One region of the Constrictibacter sp. MBR-5 genome, then DNA from elsewhere that is predicted to be linked to it. Evidence: riboswitches for the same ligand, from Rfam matches in the RefSeq annotation. Region 1 holds a riboswitch; each other region holds the start of a gene.

Evidence for each region. A riboswitch is a leader RNA that binds a small molecule or an ion and turns the genes downstream of it on or off. The one in region 1 is predicted to bind thiamine pyrophosphate.
Region 2: it holds a riboswitch for thiamine pyrophosphate, as region 1 does, so the genes downstream of both, thiC (phosphomethylpyrimidine synthase ThiC) here and thiO (glycine oxidase ThiO) in region 1, are expected to answer to the same signal.
Region 3: it holds a riboswitch for thiamine pyrophosphate, as region 1 does, so the genes downstream of both, ABIE65_RS04515 (ABC transporter ATP-binding protein) here and thiO (glycine oxidase ThiO) in region 1, are expected to answer to the same signal.

Annotation. Positions count from the first base shown of each region.
Region 1 covers NZ_JBEPTK010000003.1:191,109-195,848, reverse strand. Annotated here, with positions in the region: gene ABIE65_RS07915 (cyclase family protein) at 1-693, shown strand, start outside; gene ABIE65_RS07910 (FAD-binding oxidoreductase) at 776-2,179, shown strand; gene ABIE65_RS07905 (DUF2272 domain-containing protein) at 2,176-3,045, shown strand; TPP riboswitch at 3,128-3,233, shown strand; gene thiO (glycine oxidase ThiO) at 3,223-4,428, shown strand; gene thiS (sulfur carrier protein ThiS) at 4,451-4,660, shown strand; gene ABIE65_RS07890 (thiazole synthase) at 4,664-4,740, shown strand, end outside.
Region 2 covers NZ_JBEPTK010000006.1:279,759-284,498, forward strand. Annotated here, with positions in the region: gene thiC (phosphomethylpyrimidine synthase ThiC) at 1-1,384, opposite strand, end outside; TPP riboswitch at 1,466-1,602, opposite strand; gene ABIE65_RS15285 (HesA/MoeB/ThiF family protein) at 1,709-2,536, shown strand; gene ABIE65_RS15290 (hypothetical protein) at 2,536-2,970, shown strand; gene ABIE65_RS15295 (TRAP transporter substrate-binding protein) at 3,067-4,185, shown strand; gene ABIE65_RS15300 (hypothetical protein) at 4,235-4,740, shown strand, end outside.
Region 3 covers NZ_JBEPTK010000002.1:106,887-111,626, reverse strand. Annotated here, with positions in the region: gene ABIE65_RS04530 (hydroxyacid dehydrogenase) at 1-110, opposite strand, end outside; gene ABIE65_RS04525 (DUF192 domain-containing protein) at 186-674, opposite strand; gene ABIE65_RS04520 (HpcH/HpaI aldolase family protein) at 960-1,727, shown strand; TPP riboswitch at 1,807-1,913, shown strand; gene ABIE65_RS04515 (ABC transporter ATP-binding protein) at 1,964-2,665, shown strand; gene ABIE65_RS04510 (ABC transporter permease) at 2,662-3,432, shown strand; gene ABIE65_RS04505 (ABC transporter substrate-binding protein) at 3,437-4,405, shown strand; gene ABIE65_RS04500 (extracellular solute-binding protein) at 4,472-4,740, shown strand, end outside.

The DNA of each region.
Region 1 (4,740 bases):
GTGCTGTCACCGAACCAATATCAGGGCTCGACCCTGGCAGAGAACAAGATGAGCTACAACGACGACATGATCACGGGCTGGCTCGGCGTCGGCACGCAGATCGACGGCCTCGGCCACCTCGGCATCGACAACACCTACTACAACGGCAACCAGGCGAAGGATTTCGTCAAGGTCACGGGCCTGGAGAAGCTCGGCATCGACAAGATCCCGCCGATCGTGACGCGCGGCGTCCTGATCGACATGGCCAAGCACAAGGGCGTCGAGGCGATGAAGGAGGGCGATGCGATCACCGCCGACGACGTGAAGGCGGCGATGCAGGCCCAGAAGGTGACGGTCGGCAAGGGCGACGTGGTGGTCTTCCACACCGGCTGGCTGTCGATGCTGGCGCAGGACCCGAAGCGCTTCGGCGCCGGCGAGCCCGGCATCGACGCCGGTGCCGCCACCTATCTCGCCTCGCTGGAGCCGGTAGCCGTCGGTGCCGACACATGGGGCATCGAGGCGGTGCCCTTCGCGGGCAGCCGCATCTGGGAGGGCCACCAGATCCTGCTCGCCAAGAACGGCATCTACATCCTGGAGACGCTCGACACCCGCGCGCTCATCAAGGACGGCGTCACGGAGTTCCTCTTCGTTCTGGGGCAGCCGCGCTACAAGGGCGCAGTCCAGGCGATCATCAACCCGGTCGCGATCAACTGATCCAACGGTCTCACGCGCGCGGTCGCCATGGGGCGGCCCGCGCTGTATTCTGCGCGCCTTCTCCCGGACACGAAGGCCCGCGATGCACGGCGCATCCTATCCGCGAAACAGCTTCCCCGATATTCTCCTCGACGAACTGCGTGCGCTGATCGGCGATCGCGTGACGACGAACGCGGCCGTGCGGGAGCGGCACGGCAAGGACGAGTCGTTCCACGCCGCGCACGCCCCGGATGCGGTGGCGTTCGCGCGGAGCACCGAAGAGGTGCGCCAGATCGTGGTCGCCTGCCGGGCACACGGCGTGCCGATCGTTCCCTACGGGACGGGGACCTCGCTCGAAGGGCATGTGGCGGCCCTGCATGGCGGCGTCTGCATCGACCTGTCGCAGATGGACGCCATCCTGCGCGTCAGCCCCGAGGACCTCGACGCGACGGTACAGGCGGGCGTCACGCGCAAGCGGCTCAACGAGCATCTGCGCGACACCGGCCTGTTCTTTCCGATCGATCCCGGGGCGGATGCCAGCATCGGCGGCATGGCGGCGACGCGCGCCTCCGGCACGAACGCCGTGCGCTACGGCACGATGCGCGAGAACGTGCTCGGCCTGACCGCCGTCATGGCCGACGGCAGCGTCATCCGCACGGGCGGCCGGGCGCGGAAGTCCTCCGCCGGTTACGACCTCACTCGGCTGCTCGTCGGTTCCGAGGGCACGCTCGGCATCATCACCGAGGTGACGCTGAAGCTCTACGGCATCCCGGAGGCGATCTCGTCCGGCGTCTGTCCGTTTCCCGACATGGCGGCTGCGGTCGACACGGTCATCCAGATCGCCCAGTCCGGCATTCCCGTGGCGCGCATGGAGCTGATCGACGAGCGCCAGATGGCGGCGTGCAACGCCTACTCGAAGCTCGACTACGACGTCGCGCCGACGATTTTCTTCGAATTCCACGGCACGCCGCGCGGCGTGGAGGAACAGGCGGAGATGGTCAAGGCGCTCGCCGCGGACAACGGTGCGCCGGGCTTCCGCTGGTCGGCCTCCCCCGAGGAACGCAATCGTCTTTGGCAGGCCCGGCACGACGCCTTCTACGCCGCGATCGCCTTGCGGCCGGGCGCGCAGGGCTGGCCGACCGACGTCTGCGTGCCGATCTCGCGGCTGGCCGAGTGCATCCTGGAGACGCAGGCAGACACCCGAGACGCACCCTTCCCGGTGCCGCTGGTCGGGCATGTCGGCGACGGCAACTTCCACCTCGTCTACGTCATCGACCCGAACGATCCGGAGGAACTGCGCGTCGCCGGCGAGATCAACGATCGCCTCGTGCGCCGGGCGCTCGCCATGGGCGGGACCTGTACCGGCGAGCACGGCGTTGGTTACGGCAAGATCGGCTATCTGGAAGCCGAGCACGGCAGCGAGGCGATGGAGGTGATGCGGACGATAAAGCGCGCGCTCGACCCTGAGGGACTGCTCAATCCGGGGAAGGTCGTGGGGCCGGTTTGACGGTCGCGTCCGCGTCGCGGCCGGTACGGCTTCTGCTCGCCGCCGGCCTGTTCGTCCTGAGTGCCTGTGCGGGCCGGCCCCCGTCGGGGGCCGCGCAGGCCGAGCCGGAGTGGCCGCCGATCTCCTATCCTGCCTCCATGCGCGAGCGGATCGCGGAGATCGCCGAGCGCGAATGGCGCGACTTCGGCGGCACCGAGATCGACTTCAGCACGGGGACCGCGCAGGAGATATTCACCGGCCTGCTCGAAACCGATCGGCGCATCTTCCCCAACGTCCTCGCCTACTGGAACGCGGTGCGCGGCCGCTGGGCGGGCTATATCCGCGAGGAGAAGTCGCGCTATCAGGCCGGTGAGCCGGCCTGGACCGCGGAAGCCTGGTCGGCCGTCTTCGTCTCATACGTCATGCGCACCGCCGGCATCGACCGTGACGATTTCCCGTGGGACGCCGGGCATCGCAACTATATCGACGCGCTGATCGAGCGGCAGGCGCGCTACGGTGTCGCGGCGGTGTTCCAGCCCTACGACCTGGAGCAGTATGCGCCACGGCGCGGCGACCTGATCTGCGCCGACCGCTCGCGGCCCGTCGAGGCACGGATCACGACGGTTGCCGATCGTGCCGACGAGATGGGCAGTTCGCGCGGCATGCACTGCGACATCGTGACGGTCGTCGAGGCCGGCCGGGTCGGCGCGATCGGCGGCAACGTCGCCGACTCGGTGTCGCGGTCCTGGTTTCCGACGGACGGATACGGCCGGCTGCTGCGGGGATCGCCGACGGCGGAGAACGCGGAACGCACGTTCTTCACGGTCATCCAACTGAACGTGCCCGATCCGGCGGTGGCATCCGCGGCGCGCGCCCCCTCCGGCTGAGCCCCCGGACGACGACATCCCGAAAGGCTCCTGCCCCGAAAGCCCCTTGCAAGGTGCCACGGCGGGTCCGAAATTCTATGACAGTTTGCGACCGGGGTGCTGGCCAAGGGATCCACGGCCGGCTGAGAACATACCCGTCGAACTTGACCTGGGTAATGCCAGCGCAGGGAGAGCGCCATGACGTGTTTGACCCACAAGCCGCCCACGGACTGCCCGCGCGTCGCCATCGTCGGCGCCGGGGTGATCGGCCTGGGCGTCGGCTGGCGGCTGGCGCAGGCCGGCTGCAGCGTCGACATCTACGACAAGGGAGCGGCCGGCCGGGGCGCCACCTGGGCGGCGGCGGGCATGCTCGCTGCCGGTGCCGAGGTCGAGCCGGGCGAGGAGAAGCTGTTCGCGCTGAACCGGCGCAGCCAGCTGATGTGGCCCGACTTCGCCGCCGAGGTCGAGGATGGCGCCGGCATCCCGATCGGCTATCGCGCCGAGGGAACGCTCGTCGTCGCGACCAACCGCGACGAGCTGCGCCAGCTGCAGTTCACCTTTGACGTCCAGCGCCGCTTCGGGGTCGAGAGCCGACAGGTCAGCGCCGTCGAGGCGCGCACCATGGAGCCCTATCTGCGCGGCAGCGTCGCGGGCGGGATCTTCTGTCCGGAGGATCATCAGGTCGACAACCGGCCGCTGGTCGAGGCGCTGGCGAAGCTCGCTGCCGGTGCCGGCGTGCGGGTGCACGAGCACATGCCCGTGCGCAGCATCGTCATCGAGGGCGGCCGGGCCGTCGGGCTCGACCTCGGCGAGGCGTTCCAGCCGGCGGATGTCGTGCTGCTCGCCGCCGGCCCCTGGTCGCGCGAGATCGGCGGCCTGCCGCCGGAGATCCTGCCGCCCGTGCGGCCGATCAAGGGACAGATGCTGGCGCTGCAGATGGATCCGGCGGAGCCGCTGGTCCGGCACGTGCTGTGGGCACCGAAGATCTACCTGGTGCCGCGCAACGACGGCCGGCTGATCGTCGGCGCCACCGTGGAGGAGCGCGGCTTCGACACCAACATGACGGCCGGCGGCCTCCTCGCGCTGCTCGAGGCCGCCTGGCGGGCCGTGCCGGGCATCGAGGAGCTTCCGGTCGTCGAGATGTGGGCGGGCTTCCGGCCGGGCTGCCGCGACGATGCGCCGATCCTCGGCCCCTCCGGGGTCGACGGGCTGGTCTACGCGACCGGCCATCATCGCAATGGCATCCTGCTGGCGCCGCTGACCATCGATCTGGTCAGCCGGATGATCCTGACCGGAGAGACGCCGGAGCCGCTGCTGCCCTTCGGACTGGACCGGTTCCAGGGCGGACGCCGCACGGTTCCGGCCACGGCCCTCAACTCGGCCCCGGAGACCGCGCCCGCGTGAGGCGGTGCGCGAGGAGAGCGACATGACCATCACCCTGCGTATCAACGGCGAGCCGGAAGCGGTGGAGGCGGCGACCGTCGCCGCCCTGCTGGAGGCCCGCGGCATCGACCGCAACGGCCGCGGCACGGCGGTGGCGCTGAACGGCGCAGTCGTGCCGCGGCGCGAGTGGGACGAAACGAAACTTACGGCCGACGACGACATCGAGATCGTCCGGCCGTTCTCGGGCGGGTGAAGCATGGCCGACGAAGACAGCCTCATCATCGCGGGCAAGAGCTTCGGCTCGCGCCTGCTCATCGGCACGGCCGGCTACCC
Region 2 (4,740 bases), on a different contig from region 1:
TCATCGCCGCACCGATGCCGCTGGTGATGTGGTCGTAGCCGGGGGCGATGTCGGTCGTGAGGGGGCCGAGCGTGTAGAACGGCGCCTCGCCGCACTCCTCCAGCTGCTTCTCCATGTTGATCTTGATCTTGTGCATCGGCACGTGGCCGGGGCCCTCGATCATGACCTGGACGTCCTTCTCCCAGGCGACCTTGGTCAGTTCGCCCAGCGTCTCCAACTCGGCGAACTGTGCCGCGTCGTTGGCGTCGGCAATGGCACCGGGCCGCAGGCCGTCGCCCAGCGAGAAGCTGACGTCGTAGGCCCGCATGATGTCGCAGATCTCGTCGAAATGCTCGTAGAGGAAGCTCTCCTTGTGGTGTGCCAGGCACCACTTCGCCATGATCGAGCCGCCGCGGCTGACGATGCCGGTGACGCGGCTGGCGGTCAGGTGGATGTAGCGCAGCCGCACGCCGGCATGGACGGTGAAATAGTCGACGCCCTGCTCGGCCTGCTCGATCAGCGTGTCGCGATAGACCTCCCAGGTCAGGTCCTCGGCGACGCCGCCGACCTTCTCCAGCGCCTGGTAGATCGGCACGGTGCCGATCGGGATCGGCGCGTTGCGGATGATCCATTCGCGGATGTTGTGGATGTTGCGGCCGGTCGACAGGTCCATGACCGTGTCGCCGCCCCAGCGGATCGACCAGACCATCTTCTCGACCTCCTCGGCCACCGACGAGGTGACGGCCGAGTTGCCGATGTTGGCGTTCACCTTCACCAGGAAGTTCCGGCCGATGATCATCGGCTCCAGTTCCGGGTGGTTGATGTTGGCCGGGATGATGGCGCGGCCGCGGGCGATCTCGTCGCGCACGAACTCGGGCGTCACATAGTCGGGAATGCTGGCGCCGAAATCCTCGCCGTCGCGGACCGCCGCCTCCTTCAGGCGCTTGCGGCCCTCGTTCTCGCGGGTCGCGACATAGATCATCTCCGGCGTGACGATGCCGGCGCGGGCATAGGCCAGCTGGCTGACCGAACGGCCGCCGATCGCGCGGCGCGGCTGCGGGACGTTCGGAAACTCGGCGACGAGGCGTTCGCCGGTGGCGTAGCCGTTGTCCTCGGGCTTCACCGAGCGGCCGGTGTAGAGTTCGGTGTCGCCGCGTGCGGCGACCCACGCCTCGCGCAGGCGCGGCAGGCCCTTGTAGATGTCGATGGCGGCGTCGGGATCGGTGAACGGCCCGGACGTGTCGTAGACCATGACGGGCGGCTCGTTGGCCGTCGGCGACAGGGCGATCTCGCGCAGCGGGACGCGGATGTCGGGGTGCCCCTCGGCGGGTACGAAAATCTTGCGCGAGCCGGATATCGGCCCGGTCGTCACCGTGAAGCGTGGCGTCTTGGCTAGGTGGTTCATTGCTAGACCTCCGGTCGAAAAAGGACGCAGAGATCCGGCGCTGGTCGGTTGGGTTGGCATTTAGGCTGACCGCGGCCCGATCGGCCGCGTCGTTCCCGTTCCCTCCGCCGGCATGACCCGGATCAGGTACAAAGGGTCACCGCGTTGCAGGGAGCAGGTCGTTCGCTCCGATGCCGGCGGTATCTCAGCCCCCTAACGGGACCCCCCTCGGACGAGAGGCAGGGTGCGTCAGCCCGCCGCAGAGGTCAAGCCCAACGGACGCAGCCGCCCTTGGCGGGCGCGGCGCGATGCCCAACTATGGGGCGTCGCAACGAGGATGCCGCGATGGACTTCAGCGAAGACCAGATCCAGCGCTATTCGCGCCATATCCTGCTGCCCGAGGTCGGCGGCGCGGGCCAGGCGAAGCTGATGGGCGCGCGCGTCCTGATCGTCGGCGCCGGCGGCCTGGGCGCGCCGATGCTGCTCTATCTCGCCGCGGCTGGCGTCGGCACGATCGGCGTCATCGACGACGACACGGTCGACCTCTCCAACCTGCAACGGCAGGTGATCCACACCACCGGCAGTGTCGGACGGCCGAAGGTCGACAGCGCCATCGAGGCGGTGGCATCCCTCAACCCGGAGGTGCGGATCGAGGCGCACCGCGGGCGGCTCAATGCCGGCAACGTCATGGACATTCTCGCCGGCTACGACCTGGTCGCCGACGGCACAGACAATTTCGCGACCCGCTTCCTGCTGAACGACGCCTGCTACCTCGCCGGCAAGACGCTGGTGTCGGCGGCATTGCTGCGCTTCGACGGCCAGCTCTCGACGTTCAAGGCGCATCTGGGCGACCCGCATCCCTGCTATCGCTGCATCTTCCGCGAGCCGCCGCCGGCGGGCATGGTGCCCTCCTGCTCCGAGGCCGGCGTGTTCGGCGCCGTCGCCGGCGCCGTCGGCACGCTCCAGGCGACCGAGGTGCTGAAGGAACTGCTGGGCATCGGCGATTCGCTGTCGGGGTCGCTGCTCATGTACGACGCGCTGTCGACGACCTTCCGCAAGGTGAAGGTGAAGCGCGACGCCGAGTGCCCGCTGTGCGGCACGCATCCCGCCATCCACGACCTGTCCGCACACGCGCCCGGCAACGCGGCCCCAGCCGACGCGGGCGTCGCCTGATGGCGACGACGCCGCCGGACAAGCTGTCGGTGATCGTCCAGTCGGGCGATTTCGACCGGGTCCACTATGCGCTGATGACCGTCGCCGCCGCGGTCGCGGTGAACATGCCCGCCACCGTGTTCTTCACCATGGGCGCCTGCCGCGCCCTGGCGAAGCCGCAGGACGGCCGGCCCGGCTGGGCCGCGATGCGCACCGCCGGCGGCGAGGAGGCGGCGGCATGGGACGCGGCGCTGGAAGCCCGCAAACTGGCGACCTTCGAGGAGCTGCTGGAAGCCTGCGTCGCCCTCGGCGCCCGCATCATGGTCTGCGAGACCGGCCTCGCCGCCATGGACATGGAATCAAGCGACCTGCGCGACGACGTACCGGCCGAGATCACCGGCCTCGTCAGCTTCCTGAAGGACTCGTCGGCGACGGGAACGACACTCTTCGTCTGATCCGCCGGCACCGAACCGAGCGCGGATACGCGCCCGCATGGATCGGCTGCGACAAAGCGGGCACTATCGCCGTGCGACAGCTCGGAGGAGGTCGGCATGAGCAGATCCGGTCGCGCCGCGCGCAGCGGTGTGCGGGTGCTGGCAATGACGATGGCGACAACCGTGGCGATGGTCCTGTTCGGCGGGATCGCCACCGCCGACCCTGACCGTACGTTCACCCTTCTCGATCAGGCTGGCGTCTTTTGGAACGACGATCTTGAGCGATGGTTCGAAGAAGTCGTCGCAGAGAGCACCAAAGGCGCGGTCTCGTTGCGTGTCCTCGACGAACGCACGGTTCCCGGGGAAGCGGTCGTATCGGGGACGCGGAGCGGTCGCTACCCGCTGGCGACGGTCTTCGCCCGGACCAGCGGTCTTCCGCTGGTCGATATCGCCGCCCTTCCCGGCGTTCTCGACAGTGTCGGGGCCTACGGGAAGGCCTTCGACAGCGGCCTGGAGCAGGCGTTCCGGGACGTGCTGGATTCCCGCGGCCTCGTCTTTCTGGCCACCGGTGCCTATTCGGGCCTGGTGCTCGTGACCACGCAGAGTCTGGACAGCCTGGGGGCGCTCGCAGGACGCAGGATCGGTTCGCGAATGCCCGACCTCTCCAGCGCACTCACGGCGATCGGGGCCGTGCCCGTACCGATTACCCACTCCCCTTCCGCTACCAGCGCGGCCATGAACAGCGGTGATCTCGACGCAGCGCTTATCAATCCATGGACCGTTGCAGCTCTATCCAAAGAGGTCTTCACCGATGCTTCAGTCTATGAATGGCCCTTCGGCAAGCTGCGGCCGTGGCTGGCATTCGCCGACGAACGCGCCTGGGCCGGCCTGGAGAGCGACGCCCGGAACGGTCTCGCGACGGCCTTTGAGCAATTGCAGGGCCGATTAATCGAGGAAGCCCACGCAAACGAGGTCGGTGCGCTCGAGGCGCTGCGCGAGCGTGGAATCGCGTGGCGCGGGTTCTCGCGGCAGGGCCTGAAAGCCGCGCAGACCACGGGCCAGCCGTTCAAGGCGACTTGGCAGGACTGGGTCGACCGAGCGGTCGCCGGTGGCGTGGCGAAAGACCGTGCCGAGGACCTTCTGCGCCGGATGCGCGAGATCGGCGTCGCCTATTCCGGGCCGAGCTGTCCCGATAACCAGACCGACTGCAGCGGCGAATGCCGGATCCAATGCTGACGTGCCGTCACGGCCACAGATAGCGAAGCCGCACGAGACGGAGAAGGCCATGTTCCCGTCCGACCCCTGGAAGGCCGTCGTCTTCCTTCTGCTCATCCTGCCGGGCTTCGTGGCGCTCGGACTGATCCAACTCTGGAGCGACCTGCGATTCGATGAGTTCTTGTACACCATGCTCGCCCTCTCGCTGTCGCTTCTGATCTTCGTCGTCTCGCTCGGACTGCTCGGCCTGTTGCTGTTGTTCTTGCCTCGACGGGAGCGGCGAACGTCGCCCGCGGACATGCCATGGCGGGCGGCGTTCGACCGTCGGCGGAGCGGATCTGCCGATCCGGACCTGTCCTCGCTACCTATCGTCTCGGATGCGGGCCGGTTCTGGTACCTGTTCACGCCGATCGTCCTCGTCGCCACGGTCGGCGCCGCGGTTTCGGGCTGGCTCCTCTACCGCAACGAGGTGCTGATGGCGGCACCGCAATATGTCTTCCGGTCGCTCGGGATGAACTACGGCCTGGAGGCGATGGCGACGCCGTCGGAGCTGCTGTTCCGCTACTACCGCAACGC
Region 3 (4,740 bases), on a different contig from region 1:
TATTCCAGGCGGACCGGTTGGATGTCCGGGCGGCGCGCCAGGATCTCGTCGGCGACCGGGTGGAACCACGACTCGAAGTAGGCGAGCCGCTTGCTGTTCTTGCGCGTCACGGGAATTCCCTCGGGTGATCTCTTATGATCGTCGCGGCATCGTGACCGAAGTGGGCCGGCGCGAAAAGCGGCGCCCTAGCCGCCGACGCCGAAGGCCTGGTGGCGGACCTTGTCGCCGAGCTTGATGCCGAGCCGATCGACTGTGCCGGCGCGCACCTCCAGCACGCCGGACACGATCTCCGCGGTGCCGATCGTCTCCATCGAGAAGGGCCGCGTGTTGCGGATGATGTGGACGATGCGGCCCATGGGCGAGATGAAGATCATGTCGAGCGGAATCGGCGTGTTCTGCATCCACATCCACGCCTCGCTCGGCGGCTGGTGGACGAACAGCATGCCCTCGCCATGGCCCAGCCGCTGACGCAGCATCAGGCCGCAGGATTTCTGCTCCGGCGTGCGCGCCACCTCGACCGAGAAGCCCTCCTGTCCCGTCGCGGTTTCGATCAGCAGCGCCGAGCGCGGCAGCTCCGGCTGGGGCGGGTTCGCGCAGGCGAGCGCACCCGTCGCGGAAGCAAACGCGAGCATCGCGGCCAGCCCCATCGTTCGCAGAAAGTCGCGTCCCGGCATGTCACTCCGTCCACCCTGGCCCGTCCATTCCGGCGGGAGCCGGATCTTAGCGGCGGGGGCGCGTGGCGCAAGGCACCGGGGCGGGCGCACCGGACATCCTGCCGCGGCCACCGCGCGCGGCGACCGGCGCCGGGGTCGCCTTTGCGCGGAGCCGAACGGCGGCTAGTCTCCGGCACTCGACCCGCGTCAGCCGCCCACCGGCTGAAGCAGACACACCGAAGCCAAGCGTTCCGGCGGCGACGATCGTGCGATCGCCGCACAATTCACGGGAGGAGAGGACCACCGATGCGACCGAACAAGATCAAGCAGATGTGGCGCGACGGCAAATACGTGACGCTGGGGTGGCTCTCCGTTTCGCACGGGTTCACGGCCGAGGTCATGGCGCGCCAGGGTTTCGACGCGCTCTGCGTCGACCTGCAGCACGGGACCTCGGAGATGAACGACGTCCTGCCGATGCTGCAGGCGATCTCCCAGACGGACACGGCCCCGGTCGTGCGCGTCGCCTGGAACGACCCGGCGCCGATCATGCGGGCATTGGACCTCGGCGCCTATGGCATCATCGTGCCGCTGGTGAACACGGCGGAAGAGGCGGCGATGGCGGTCGCGGCTTGCCGTTACCCGCCCGTCGGCATGCGGTCCTCCGGCCCGATCCGTGCCGCCCATTATGGCGGCGCCGACTACGGCACCAAGGCCAACGACGAGATCGTCGTGATGGCCATGATCGAGACCAAGGAGGGCATCGAGAACCTGGAGGCCATCTGCGCCACGCCCGGGCTCGACGCCGTGTATATCGGGCCGGCCGACCTGTCCTTCGCCCTGGGCCTCGCCCCGCGCGCCGACAATCCCGATCCGCTCCACCTCGAGACCTGCGACAGGATCCTCGCCGCCGCGCACAAGCACGGCATCAAGGCCGCCATGCACTGCGCGAGCGGCGAGTTCGCCGCCGCCGCCGTGAAGCGCGGCTTCGACATGGTCATGCTGACCTCCGATGTCGCCTGCATGATCGCCGGCGCGCGGCAGCAACTCGACACGCTGAAGAAGGGAACGGGCTGAGCGAGGCGGCGACGGCCGGTGGGAGAGTCGTCTTCTACCCGTCGGCCTTGACCGGCCCTGCTTCGACGCACACGTTCCGAACGTCACTCGGGGGAGCCGGCGGTGCCGGCTGAGAGGTCCATGTCGGACGACCCCTGGAACCTGATCCGGCTCGCACCGGTGTAGGGAGCAGTGCGATTTCCAGCAGACCGCCCGGCGGCGAGGCCGCCTTCTCCGTCACCGTGCGCGCCCGGCGCATGGCGTTCGGCGACATGCTGCTGTTCGAGAACCTGGACGTGACGCTCGCCGCCGGCGGCTGGACGGTGCTGCTGGGACCGAGCGGCGTCGGCAAGACGACGCTGCTGCGCATGGTCGCCGGGCTCGTCGCGCACGGGCCGGACGTGGCGGTCGCCTGCGACGACGGCCGGCCGCTGGCCGGCCGGATGGCCTGGATGGGCCAGCAGGACCTGCTGCTGCCGTGGCTGTCGGTGCTCGACAACGTGTTGCTGGGAAGCCGGCTGCGTGGGCAGGCCCCTCCCCGCGACCGGGCGGTCGAACTGCTGTCCGTCGTCGGCCTCGGCGGGAACCTGGGAGACCGCCCCGCATCGCTGTCCGGCGGCATGCGCCAGCGCGCGGCGCTGGTGCGCACGCTGATCGAGGACCGGCCGGTCGTGCTGATGGACGAGCCCTTCTCCGCCGTCGACGTGGTGACGCGGCACGAGCTTCAGACGCTGGCCGGGCGGCTGCTGGCCGGCCGCACCGTGCTGCTGGTGACGCACGATCCGCTGGAGGCGTTGCGCCTCGGCCATCGGATCCTGGTGCTGTCGGGGCGGCCGGCGACGCTGCAGGAAGCGCCGGTGCCGCCCGGGCAGGCCCCCCGCGACGTGGCCGACCCACGCCTGCTCGCCGAACAGGCGGAGCTGCTCGGCCTGCTCGGTGCAGCGCGCGAGGCGGCATGACCGTTCCGGGACCGCTGCGTCCGCTGGTGATCCTGGCCGGCCTGCTGGCCGCCTGGCAGGCATTGGTCACGGTGACGGGGGTGCAGTTCTTCATCCTGCCGCCGCCGCTCTCGGTCGGGCGCGCGCTGTTCCAGCGCTGGGACCTGATCCTGCCGCACGCCGGCACGACCCTGGCCGAGATCCTGCTGGGCCTCGTGTTCGGGCTGGCGCTGGGCGTCGGGACGGCGCTGACGATGGCCTATTTCCGACCCGCCCGGCGCTGGCTGCTGCCGGTGCTGGTGGTCAGCCAGGCGATCCCGGTATTCGCCATCGCGCCGCTGCTGGTGCTGTGGCTGGGCTACGGCATCCAGTCGAAGGTCGCGATGGCGGCGATGATCATCTACTTCCCGGTCACCGCCGCCTTCTTCGACGGGCTGCGCCGGACGGAGCCGGGCTGGCTCGATCTCGCCCAGGTCATGAACGGCGGACGGTGGGCGGTGCTGCGCCACATCCGCATTCCGGCCGCCCTGCCCGCCCTCGCCTCCGGCATGCGGGTCGCCACGGCGGTGGCGCCGATCGGCGCCGTGGTCGGCGAGTGGGTCGGCTCGCGCGGCGGGCTCGGCTACCTGATGCTGCACGCCAACGCGCGCATGCAGGTCGACCTGATGTTCGCCGCGCTCTTCGTCCTCGCCGCCATGGCGGTGACGCTGTATTTCACCGTGGACATGCTGCTGCGGCGGCTGATTCCGTGGCAACCCGACGCGCTTCCCGCCGACGAGAGGATCTGAATACATGATTCAGCCGGGCCGCCTCGCCCTCGCCGCCCTCGCCCTCGCCGCCCTGGCGCTCGGGCCGATGTCCGCAACGCCCGCCGCTGCGCAGGGGCCGGAGCGGCTGTCGGTGATCCTCGACTGGTTCATCAACCCGGACCACGGGCCGCTGATCGTGGCGGCCGAGCGCGGCTACTTCAAGGAGGCCGGGCTGGAGGTGACGTTCGACGAGCCGGCCGACCCGAACGACCCGCCGAAGCTGGTGGCCGCCGGCAAGTACGACCTGGGCGTCTCGTACCAGCCGCAGCTGCACCTGCAGGTGGCGCAGGGCCTGCCGCTGATGCGGGTGGGCACGCTGGTGGCGACGCCGCTGAACACCGTGATCGTGCTCCGCGACGGACCGATCAAGTCGATCGCCGACCTGAAGGGCAAGAAGGTCGGCTACTCGGTCGGCGGCCTGGAGGAGGCGATGCTGGGCGGCGTGCTGAAGACGCACGGCCTGACCCTGAAGGACGTCACCCTGGTCAACGTGAACTGGTCGCTGTCGCCGTCGCTGGCGGCGGGCCAGGTCGACGCGGTGATCGGCGGCTACCGGAACTTCGAGATGAACCAGATGGACATCGCCGGCCATCCCGGCCGGGCCTTCTTCGTCGAGGAGGAGGGTATCCCGCCTTACGACGAATTAATCCTGATCGCAAACAAGACCAAGGTCGACCGTCCGGCGTACCGCGCCTTCGTCGACGCACTCGAGCGGGGGGTCCAGTATCTGATCAATCATCCGGACGAGAGCTGGCGACTTTTCATCCGGAATCGCGGCCAGTTGGACGACGAATTGAACCGGCGCGCTTGGAAAGACACGATTCCGCGCTTCGCCCTCCGCCCGGCGGCGCTCGACCAGCGGCGCTATGACCGGTTTGCGGCCTTCCTGAAGGAGCGCGGGCTGATCGAGACGGTGCCGGCGGTGGAGACTTACGCGGTACAGCTGCCTTAGACCTGCGTCCTTGCCCCGGGCGCCCTGGTCTCCCATCATCCCTGCGTCGTTGATCCGGGAGACCTCGTGCGCGCCGCACTGACCGCCGTCCTCCTCGTCCTGCTGCTGCCGGCGGCCGCGTCGGCACAGGATTCAGCCGCGCCGGAGGCGGAACGCCACCAGTCCGAAACCGCAGCGGCGCCTGCCGCGGACGCCCGGACGGTGCATGCGATCGCCATGCACGGCGAGCCGAAATATCCGCCGGATTTCCCGCACTTCGACTATGTGAACCCGGACGCGCCGAAGGGCGGTACCCTGCGGCTCGCCGCCGAGGGTGCCTACGACAGCTTCAACGC